Regions from separate parts of the Variovorax nivicola genome, predicted to be linked through region 2. Evidence: predicted binding sites of a transcription regulator. Region 2 holds the regulator's gene; the other holds the start of a gene.
The links. Region 2 encodes LexA, which represses DNA repair genes until DNA is damaged. Its sites were predicted from a motif close to ACTGTATNNNNATACAGT; they were not measured.
Positions count from the first base shown of each region.

Region 1 (5,614 bases), on a different contig from region 2:
ATGCCGATGCCGAAGCGCACGTATTCGATCACCTCGCTGCCTTGGCCTGCGTCGTGTTCCATGTGCGAGCGGAAGTGGAAAGGCGGCTTGCCCGGAAAGTGGAAGACGCGGTCCCAGTAGAGATTGGCGTCGTCGGAATGGCAGCGGTAGTGCACCTCGATTGGTACGTCTTTGCCCTGGTGCGGAACGAGCGCGCCGAACAGCCGGCCGAAGGGCATCAGCAGCGCGGCCCAGGGGGCGTGCCAGACCTCGTTCATCGTGCCGCGCACGCACACGTAGTCGCCAGAGAACGGCGTCATCGTGTAGTGGCGGCGGATGACGTTGCCGAGCCGGTCCCACGCGGGGCCGAGCGCCTGCTGGAAGACGGGTTGCATCGTCATCCTGCGGCCGTCGCGCTGGCTTCGCTGCGCGCCTTGTAGAAGCGCAGGATGTTTTCCGAGGCGTCATTGAGCAGCAGCTGCATGACCCGGTCCGCATACCAGTTGAAGCGCGTGCTCAGGCGCCACGACACTTCTACGCGCAGCTCGGTGCCGCCGTCGCGCGGGGTCAGCGTGTAGGTGGCGTCGCGCAGGTCGAAATACTGGCCGCCGATCATCACGTGGTCGTCGAGCGCGCCGGCGGGGAAGGAGTCTGGCATGAAGCGAAAGCGCCACTTCAGCAGGCGGTTGGGCTGCCACTCGGTGACGATTTCTTCGAAGTGCACGTTCTTCTGCCACTGCACCTGGCGCACGCGGCCCTCGGGCGTGTCGACGGTCACGCCCGACACCGGCATCGGCACGCCGATGCGGTAAGCCCATGCATCGCCGACTTCGCTGGGACGGATGTCGCGCGCGGCGTTGAGTTCATGCCACACGCGCTCGGCCGGCGCGGCGATGAAGAGCGTGCGCGAGGTGTTCGAGAACTGGTCCGGGTTGGGCAATTGGGTCTCGATGCCGCCGAGCAGCAACGGCATCAGGGCGAAGCTGTAGAGCGCGGGTTTCGGCCAGTTGGTGATGCGGCACACGATGCCCATCGCCAGCCCGCCGACGCTGCCCATTACCGCGAACAGCGGCACGATGACGATGGCGCAGATGAGCCCCTCGATGAACACCGCCAGCGTGCCGGCGACGAAGAGCGCGGTCGCCACCCACGGCGCCCAGAGGTAGTAGCCCCAGCTGCGGCGCTCGATGCGCTCGGCCATGTATACCGTGACCGCGCCGCACACCGAGGGCACGAAGTAGACGAAGGAGCCGAGCATCGGCGAGAAGCGCTCGCCCGGTCCTCCGACGAAAAGGATGCGAAGCACCAGCGCGACGGCTGCGCCCGCCAGGATGGGCCAGAACCAGGCGAAAGGCATCCCGCCGCTGACTCTGCCGGGTGTTTCGTTTGCGGGCTGTTCGATGGGGGCGAGCTCGGAAAGTCTGCTTTCTTCGGATTTGTTGTGCATGCGGAAACCTCTTCTTCTCCTCGTTGTGTTTTCGTGGGGCTCGCTCGCTCGCTCAATCGGCGCTGCGAGTTGCGGTGACCATGCAGTAGTCGAAGTCGCGCCAGAACATACCCAGCGCGAGCGCGCAGTAGCTGGCAACGATGTGCTTGCGCCGCCACGGGCTGAGCTTGCCGCGCGCCTTCCAGAGCTCGGCCAGCGTGAAGCGGGTGGCCAGCACCGGGATGTGCAGCGCACTGGGCGCGACGCGCCAGCGCAGCGACTTGACTTCGATGTCGTCGAAGCCGTGCTCGCGCAGTGCGGCGACGAAGTCTTCGCGCACGGCCAACGTGGGCACGGCCCAGCTGTCGGCCCACAGGCGGTGCAGCCAGCTGGCCAGGCGGCCGGGCTGGGGGCGCAGCAGAAAGCCATCAACAACAGCCAGCCGCGCGCCGGGCTTCAGCAGCCGCGCGGCTTCGCGGATGAAGTCGGCCTTGGCGGTGCCGTCGGCATAGCAGGCGCTCTCGACGGCCCATGCCCCATCGGCCTGCGCGGCGGGCAGGCCGGTGCGTGTGTAGTCGGCTTCGAGGTGAGCCATGCGGTCGGCCACGCCTGCGGCGGCGTCGAGCTTCGCGGCGATGCGGTTCTGCACTGCGACGTTGGTCACAGTGATGGCATACAGCGATGGATCGTCGCTTACCAGCGTGCGCGCGGTGGCGCCGGCGCCGCAGCCCATGTCGATCACGCAGCGGCGTTGTGTGGTGCCGGGCTGTGCGTCGCCGAGCTGCAGCGCACTGCCGACCACGCGGTTCATCTCCACCAGCATGCCTTCGCGCCGCAGCGGGTTCAGGCCCGCGCGCCAGAAGCCGAAGTGCATGTTGTAGCTAGGGCTCCAGGCGCTGTAGTCGGTCGCGACTTCGGTGAAGTAGTCCTGCGTGTCCTCGGCTGTGATGGGCGCGCTGGCTTGGCTTGCCGGGGTGCGCAGGGGCGTTTCGTGCGGCACGCGGAAGTCGGGCTGGAAGACTGTGGGCATGGCGGTTCCCTCGGTGGTTGCTTGTTCGTTGGTTCTCAGAGGCGGCAGTTGCCGTCGTCGCAGGAAGGCGCGACGCGCCCGGCCAGCCTTGCGGCCAGCCAGCGCGGAATGCGGTAGCGGTTGCGCGCCAGCAGCGCATAGGCGCGGTCGGCCAGCGGCGCGACGATCGGCAGGTCGAGCAGGAAGCTGCCGCTCGATAAGCCCACCGCCGTTCGGCAGATGCGGATTGCGGGCACGCCGACGAAGACCCGGCCTTCGGCGTCCGACACGTGGATGGCCGCCATCAGCGCGTCGCGCGGAGCCGGGCCGTTGCTGAACGCTGCCGGCGAGCAGTCGACCAGTTGCAGTCGGCCCGCCACATCGCGCGCCTTGAGGCTGCCCATTTCGGCCGAGCAGATCGCGCAGCTTGCGTCGAAATAGATCGTGAGCGGGTAGGCAGGAAGGGCGGTGTGGCTCATGGCGTTCTTGGTTATCGATATTTCTGTCAAAACAGAAACTAGAGGGCAAAAAAAGGGGCTCAGATCATCGGCAGGCTGGCGTGGTGTGCGTCCGGGTCTTCGTCCTTGCCGCCACCTTTGCCGGTCGCAGCCGCATCGCCGCGCACAAACCTCTGCACGCTCGCGCCCAGCGTCATCACCTTGTCGAGTGTGCCGGGCGACAGCCGCAGCATTTCGTCGGCCCAGGTGGCGAGCTTGTCCATGAGTTCCATGGTGGAGCGGATGCGGTCCTGTGCATCGGCCGGTTCCTTCTGGAAGTCGGGGCTGGAGACCAGCTCGCGCAGCACGCGCACGGTGGGGTCGAACTCGCGTTCCTTGCGTTCGCGCACGACGGTGCGGAACAGCTCCCACACGTCGACGCTGGTCTCGAAATAGTCGCGCCGGTCGCCCAGCGTGTGGGTCACACGCACGAGGTTCCAGGCCTGCAGCTCCTTCAGGCTGTTGCTGATGTTGGAGCGGGCGACGCCGAGCGTTTCGCACAGTTCCTCGGCGTTCATCGGCTTGCCGTGCGCGAAGAGCAGGGCGTGGATCTGCGAGACGGTGCGGTTGACGCCCCACATGGAGCCCATTTCGCCCCAGTGCAGGACGAACTTGCGTTGAATGTCGGTGAGTTCCATGGCTTCGAGTTTAGGATTTACGAAATTTCTGTCAATAGAGAAATTGAAAAATTAGCGGCAATGGTGAATCAGTGGAATACTGTATGAATAAACAGTAAATTGAGTCCTCCAAGGAGTTGCCATGCCAGCTGCCAGAGTCCCCATTCACGCCATCAAGGGCCGCGGCGCGGCCACGCACATCGCACACCGCTTTTCGAAGGACGAGCGCAACGCCTTCGACGACGGTTGGGGCACGCTCGAAGAAGGCGTGGCCGAGGCCGATGAGCTGCAGCCCATTGCCACCGAGGTGCGTTTCGAAGACGTGAAGTCGGTGCTCAATGAAAACGACTCGCCCGACATCTACTTCGACCGCTCGCTCAATCCGTACCGCGGTTGCGAGCACGGCTGCATCTACTGCTTCGCCCGGCCCACGCACAGCTACCTGAATCTCTCGCCCGGCCTCGACTTCGAGACCAAGCTGATCGCCAAGCGCAACATCGTCGAGGTGCTGCGCACCGAGCTTGGGCGCAAGAGTTACAAGCCCAGCTACATCGCCATCGGCACCGCCACCGACTGCTACCAGCCCATCGAGCGCGATCTGCGGCTCACGCGCTCGATCATCGAACTGCTGCAGGAAACGCGGCACCCGTTCGCGCTGGTTACCAAGTCGAGCGCCATCGAGCGCGACCTCGACCTGATCGCGCCCATGGCGGCCGACCACCTGGTGGCCGTGTACGTGACCGTGACCACGCTCGATGGCGAACTTGCCCGCAAGCTGGAGCCACGCGCAGCCGCGCCGCACCGCAGGCTGCGCACCATCCGCACACTCACCGAGGCCGGTGTGCCGGTGGGTGTGAGCGTGGCACCGCAGATTCCCTTCGTGACCGAAGACATGGAACAGGTGCTCGAAGCCGCGTGGGAGGCCGGCGCGCGCAGCGCCTTCTACACGGTAGTGCGGCTGCCGTGGGAGGTGGCGCCGCTCTTCAAGGAGTGGCTGATGCTGCACTACCCGCAGCGCGCCGACCGCATCATGGCGCGCATACACGAGATGCGCGGCGGCAAGGACTACGACGCCGACTTCGCTACGCGCATGAAAGGCTCGGGCCTGTGGGCCGACCTGATCCACCAGCGCTTCGAGAAGGCCACGAACCGCCTCGGCTACAACCGCGAGCGCATTCCGCTGGACGTCACTGCGTTCCGGCCGCCTGGGGCCGTGGGGCAAGGCAACCTGTTCTAGCCGTACCCAGGCGCCACACGCTCGGGCCACCGATGGCGCGTGCCGCCCGAGCGGCGGTCGGCCTTTTCTGGCACCACGCCCAGTTCGCTCAGTTCCCTGCCGCGTAGTTCGAGTCGGCGCAGGCACTCGAGAAAGATGTCGAGGTGCTCGGCGTCGATGCCGTCGAGAAGATCCATGTTGAGACGGGCGACCCGCGGAAACAGCGCATCGCATAGCTGTTGGCCGGTGTCGCTCAGGCGCACATGCACTTCGCGGCCGTCCTGCGCATCCTGCCGGCGCTCCACCAGTTTCTTCTCGCTGAGGCTGCGCAGGCCGCGCGAAGTGCGCACGCGGTCCAGTTGCAGGCGCTCGGCGAATGCGGAGGAGGTGATCTCGCCGATCTGCGCGAGCATGCCGATCATTCCCCACTCGCGATGTGTGATGCCGAAGCCGCCTTCGACCAGGCGGGTTGCCATACCGCCACAGGCACGCACCGCGCGCGACAGCCGATACAGGAGCAGGTCGTCCAGGGAGCGCGGATCGCGCAAGGCATCTGCATTGGGAAAAGCTGGCATACGAATCGGAACTGAAGGGTTGTGGCCAGCCCGCCTTGGTGGCGGGTAATGGATTAGATTAATTATTGGTTATTGCCTATAACCAGGAAACAACGCTGAATATTGCCGCAACGACGACCGATTTGCGACTGTACCCGACAAAACATCCGTCAATGCCAATTGGTCAGCTACTGCTCAGTCTTGATTTAACTATCTTCCGCAATGGGCGGGAATTCATGAATCTGGATGGATTTGAATGATTGCAAATCAGTGATCGATTGATAGCAAATACGTAATTAAAACCTTCCACGCCGTA
Region 1 covers NZ_JBPJZK010000003.1:528,927-534,540, forward strand. The annotation lists gene ACSFBF_RS15110 (DUF4166 domain-containing protein) at 1-374, opposite strand, end outside; gene ACSFBF_RS15115 (SRPBCC family protein) at 377-1,426, opposite strand; gene ACSFBF_RS15120 (SAM-dependent methyltransferase) at 1,479-2,435, opposite strand; gene ACSFBF_RS15125 (thiol-disulfide oxidoreductase DCC family protein) at 2,471-2,893, opposite strand; gene ACSFBF_RS15130 (GbsR/MarR family transcriptional regulator) at 2,953-3,549, opposite strand; gene ACSFBF_RS15135 (PA0069 family radical SAM protein) at 3,671-4,765, shown strand; gene ACSFBF_RS15140 (MarR family winged helix-turn-helix transcriptional regulator) at 4,762-5,319, opposite strand.
Region 1: a site for LexA is predicted at 3,628-3,645, ahead of ACSFBF_RS15135 (PA0069 family radical SAM protein). Genes of this name have one in related genera too.

Region 2 (5,614 bases):
CGAGGATCACAATGTTCATGGCGTGCCATTGTGCCTCGCAGCATTGGAATGTCGTGCCTGTGAACGTTTGGATACCCACCCCCACAGCCGCTCGCAGGGGTGTTCGGGCTCAATGCAGGCGTGTCGAGCGCGGGGCCGTGGCCATGGTTTCGGCGGTTTCGAGTGCTGCGAGCCGGTCGAGTTCGGCGCAGACGTCGGCCATGCGGCCCGAGATCACGACGCGATTGCTGTGCTGCTGGCCTTTGCCGTCGACCACACGGACCACGCGCAACGGGCGCACCGGTGCCGTGGGCGTTGCAGCGCCGCTGGAGCGGGCGGTGCAGGCGGGGCGCACCGCTACATAGCGCAATCCGGCCGAGGTTTCAGCGGCGTCGAGGCGATCCCTGCGGTGAGGGCGGCGTGCCGGCATCAGGCGGCTGGCCAGCGATTGCAGCGGCATCCAGAAATCAGCGATGGCGAGGAGGGCGATTCCCATGTGAACTCCAAAAAAGTATGAGGTTGAACACAGGCAGGATTTCTTGAATCGGCCGCGACAGGGTGATGGCGACTCTTCGCCATACGCCCGCCACCTGTCGCTGCCGGATGGGGTGCTGTGGAACGCAGGCCTTGGGGCCTACATCAGCATGGTGTTGCGGATGAGCCCGACCGCGAGGCCTTCGATTTCGAAAGGCTCGCCGGGCTGGACGATGATGGTCGGATAGTCGGGGTTCTCGGCGTGCAACTCGATGACCTGTTTGTTGCGCTTCAGGCGCTTGACGGTCACTTCATCGCCCAGGCGCGCGACCACGATCTGGCCGTTGCGCGCTTCCTTGGTCGCCTGCACCGCGAGCAGGTCGCCGTCCATGATGCCGGCGTCGCGCATCGACATGCCGCGCACCTTGAGCAGGTAGTCGGGCTGGCGCTGGAACAGCGTGTTCTCGACGTAATAGGTCTGGTCGACGTGCTCTTGCGCCAGGATGGGCGAGCCGGCTGCGACGCGACCGATGAGCGGCAGCGCCAACTGGGCCATGCCTGGCAGCGAGAGCGAGAACTGGCCGCCCTCGCGGTGGCGCGTTTCGTTGAGCGAGCGCAGGGCGTCGCCCTTGAGGCGGATGCCGCGCGAGGTGCCGCTGACGAGCTCGATGACGCCCTTGCGTGCCAGCGCCTGCAGGTGCTCTTCGGCGGCGTTGGCCGACTTGAACCCGAGCTGGGTGGCGATTTCGGCGCGCGTGGGTGGCGCACCAGTGCGTGCGATGGCGCTCTGGATGAGATCCAGGATCTGCTGCTGGCGGGCTGTAAGCTTCACGGCGAACTGCATATGTGGTTCCTTGCGGCACTGGCTAGATATCCAGTACCTGTATTTTTAACCAGTTTTTAAAAGTTGACAAGCCATGGTCAATTCCTCCTCGCCTGAAGTGCGCCGTCGTGTGGTGGTTTTGGGAACGGGCGGCACCATTGCCGGCCGGGCAGCCAGCAGCGGCGACAACATCGGCTACACCGCCGGGCAGGTGGGCGTGGCCGATCTGCTGGGCGGGATCGAGGTGCCCGAGGGTGTATCGCTGGAAGCAGAGCAGGTGGCGCAAGTCGACAGCAAGGACATGTCGTTCGACATCTGGCAGCAGCTGGCCCGGCGCTGCGCGCATTGGCTGGCGCAGGCCGACGTGGCGGGCGTGGTGATCACGCATGGCACCGACACGCTCGAAGAGACGGCTTTCTTCCTGCACTCAGTGCTGGCTCCGTCCAAGCCCGTGGTGCTCACCTGCGCGATGCGTCCGGCCACCGCACTGGCGCCGGACGGACCACAGAACGTGCGCGACGCCATCAGCGTCGCCGCGACGCAGGGCGCAAGGGGCGTGACCGTTGTGTGCGCCGGCGCAATCCACAGCGGCGTTGACATCCAGAAGGTGCACACATACCGGCTCGACGCCTTCGCTTCAGGCGATGCGGGCCCGGTCGGCTACGTCGAGGAAGGAGAGGTGCGCCGTGTCCGGAATTGGCCCGAGGGATCGGCGTTGCCGGCGTCAAAGCTCTTCGGGGCGACCGCTGTGCAGTGGCCCCGTGTCGAGATCGTCATGAGCCATGCAGGTGCCAGCGGCGCGGTGATCGATGCGTTGCTGCAGTCCGGAGGAGCCGATCCCGTGCATGGACTGGTGCTCGCCGCCACCGGCAACGGCACCCTGCATCATGCGTTGGAAGTGTCAGCGCTCAAGGCGCAGGACGCAGGCGTCGCAGTGGTTCGCGCCACGCGTTGCACGAATGGACGCATCCTGCCGAAAGCCGGGGACCAGTTCCGCGATGCGGGCGCGCTGACGCCCGTGAAGGCGCGCATCGCGCTGATGCTGGAACTGCTGGGGTGAAAACAAAACGCCCCATTGAAGGGGCGGTCTGGGGGGATCAGATCAGGATCAGCTGCTCAATGCAGCCAGCGCACGCTGCGTGATCTCGTCGACCGTGCCCACGCCCTTGATGGCGCGGTACTTCGGCGCGGCGGCCGGATCGGTCTTGGCCCAGGCAGAGTAGTAGTCAACCAGCGGACGCGTCTGCTGGCTGTACACGTCGAGCCGCTTGCGCACGGTTTCTTCCTTGTCGTCTTCGCGTTGGATCAGATCTTCACCGGTCACGTCGTCCTTGCCTTCCACCTTGGGCGGATTGAACTTGACGTGGTAGGTGCGGCCCGAGGCCGGGTGCGAGCGGCGGCCGCTCATGCGTTCGATGATGTCTCCGAAGGGCACGTCGATTTCGAGCACGTAGTCGAGCTTGACGCCAGCCGCCTTCATTGCGTCGGCCTGGGGAATGGTGCGCGGGAAACCGTCGAACAGGAAGCCGGCGCCGCAATCGGGCTGCGCAATGCGTTCCTTCACGAGATTGATGATCAGGTCGTCGCTGACGAGGGCACCCGCGTCCATGACGGCCTTGGCCTGTAGTCCGAGCGGCGTGCCGGCCTTGACGGCGGCGCGCAGCATGTCGCCGGTCGAAATCTGGGGAATGCTGTATTTCTGGCAAATGAAGGCCGCTTGCGTGCCTTTGCCCGCCCCGGGCGCGCCCAGCAAAATTAGTCTCATGGTGTCCTCGGACGGTTCTTAGATTTTGTGTCGCGCCGAGCGTCGGCCCGAGGGCTGGGCAAGGCGGAGTTGCGTCGAGGATAGCACGCGTGCCCTCGAAGAATTCCCGCCGTCCGCGCAGGCATGGGAGCACCTCAGGCGGTGGGCGCGGCGGCGAAGACGGCGCGCACACGCGCCAGGTCTTCGGGCGTGTCGATGCCCGGTCCGGGCGCAACATGGCTCACGTGTACCGCGATGCGATGGCCGTGCCACAGCGCGCGCAGCTGTTCGAGCGCTTCGGTCGCCTCGACGGGAGCCGGCGGCAGCGACGGAAACTGCCGCACGAAACCCGCGCGATAGCCGTAGATGCCGATGTGGCGCAGCGGGGCAGGGGTGGGCAACACCGCAGGCGCGGCGCCGTTGGCGGAGCCGTCGCGCCACCACGGGATCGGTGCGCGACTGAAGTACATGGCGTTGCCCTGTGCATCGAGCACGGCCTTCACCACGTTGGGGTTCATGAAGTCGCCGACAGAGTCGATTTCGTGGGCCGCCGTGCTCATTGCGGCCTCTGCGTGGGTGGCCAGCGTGGATGCCACGGCGTCGATCAGCGCGGGGTCGATCAGCGGCTCGTCGCCTTGAACGTTGACGACGATGTCGTCGCCGTCCAGGCCCAGCAGTTCGCAGGCTTCGGCCAGCCGGTCGGTGCCGCTGGGATGGTCCTGACGAGTGAGGATAGCCTCGACGCCATGCGCCTGACATGCCGCAATGATGGACGGATCGTCGCCGGCGACCACCACGCGAGCCGCGCCAGATTCGCTGGCACGCTGCGCTACCCGCACCACCATGGGCACGCCGGCGATGTCGGCCAGCGGTTTGTTGGGAAGCCGTGTCGACGCCAGGCGCGCCGGCACCAGAACGGTGAAGCTCACAGTCCGAGCTCTTCGTCGGAGAGCGTGCGTGCTTCGGTCTCGAGCAGCACTGGAATGCCGTCACGCACCGGATAAGCGAGGCGCGCGCTGCGCGAGCAGAGCTCCTGCTTCTCGGGGTTCCAGGTCAGCGGACCCTTCGTGACGGGGCAGACGAGCAGTTCAAGCAGCTTGATATCCATCGAGCGATGATAGCTTTGCGTCGAGCGCGGCGAAGAATTCCGCGGAGGGCGCGAACTCCAGCGGCACGGCCAGCGCATCGGGCGCCTTGCGCCATAGTTTGACCGCGTCTTTTTCGGTGCAGACGAGGGGGTGCGCAGTGTCCGCGGGACGCTGCCAATCTTCGAAATCGAAGTGATCGGGCAGTGCGATGGTGTCGGCGAGCGTCAGGCCGCGCGCGCGGAGCATGTCGAAGAAGGCCTCGGGCCGCGCGATGGCCGCCAGTGCGGTCACGGGCTGGCCCGCAAGGGCGGCCAATGGCACACGCTTCCCGTCACTGCCCAACGTATCGTGCGCGAGAGCCCGGGTGGCCGTATAGCCCCCGGCAAAGGCCGGCCGTGCCCCGCTGTGCAGCAGCAGATCGCAGCGGCGCGGCCAGGCCTCGCGCAACGGGCCCGCGGGTAGTCGCCAGCCATTGCCGATGCCCCGGTCGTCGAATACGCAGATCTCGATGTCGCGCGCGAGCGCCAGATGCTGCAGGCCATCGTCGCTGACGATGACCTGGGTGGCAGGATGCCGCTCGAGCAGTGCCCGCGCAGCATCGATGCGCTGGCGTGCCACGAACACCGGCGCCTTCGTGGCATGGTGAATCAACGCAGGCTCGTCGCCGACATCCTGCGGATCGCTGTCGCCGAGCACTTCGCGGCAGTCATCGGTGCGGCGGCCGTAGCCGCGCGACACCACGCCGACCTGCAACCCCTGTGCTTGCAGATGCCGGACAACGGCCATCACGACCGGTGTCTTCCCGGCCCCGCCCGCAATCACGTTGCCAACCACGATCACCGGAACGCGCACACGTTCGGTCCGCAGCCATCCCAGGCGATACAGCCAGCCACGCACGGCGAAAAGCGCGGCGTAGAGGAGCGACAGCGGCCATAGCAGGCAAGCCAAGAGGCCGCGATGCAGCCAGGCGTTCTGCAGTCGCGAGGCCGACGGCGAACCCGTGTTGCTGCTGCCGTCAGAAGGCACTCAGTGCCCGGCTTGTGCCGTCGACTGGGCGGCGAAGGTGATCTGCATCAGGCCGGCGCGGCGCGCGGCCTCCATCACCGTCACCACGGCCTGGTGCGGGCTGGTTGCGTCGGCGCTGATGATCACCACGCTGTCCTTGCCGCCGGTGGCCGCAGCGGCGAGGGCGGCTGTCACGGTCTCCACGCTGCGGTCGGCCACCGGGTTCTTGTTGATCGAGTAGCGGCCGTCGGCCGACACCGCCACGATCACTTCCTTCGGGTAGTCGCGCTGCGCGTCGACGTCCGCCGTTGGCAGCCGCAGCTGCATCTCGGTGAACTTGCTGTAGGTGGTCGACAGCATCAGGAAGATCAGGATCACCAGCAGCACGTCGATGAACGGGATCAGGTTGATCTCCGGCTCGTCGCGCGCGCCGTGGCGGAACTGCATGCGGGCGCGGGTCATTTGCGCAGGGCGTTCAGGTGGCGGGCGAAGCGCTCGCCC
Region 2 covers NZ_JBPJZK010000001.1:473,185-478,798, forward strand. The annotation lists gene ACSFBF_RS02205 (D-2-hydroxyacid dehydrogenase family protein) at 1-19, opposite strand, end outside; gene ACSFBF_RS02210 (hypothetical protein) at 110-475, opposite strand; gene lexA (transcriptional repressor LexA) at 614-1,297, opposite strand; gene ACSFBF_RS02220 (asparaginase) at 1,371-2,336, shown strand; gene adk (adenylate kinase) at 2,385-3,041, opposite strand; gene kdsB (3-deoxy-manno-octulosonate cytidylyltransferase) at 3,176-3,949, opposite strand; gene ACSFBF_RS02235 (Trm112 family protein) at 3,946-4,128, opposite strand; gene lpxK (tetraacyldisaccharide 4'-kinase) at 4,109-5,134, opposite strand; gene ACSFBF_RS02245 (ExbD/TolR family protein) at 5,135-5,560, opposite strand; gene ACSFBF_RS02250 (MotA/TolQ/ExbB proton channel family protein) at 5,572-5,614, opposite strand, start outside.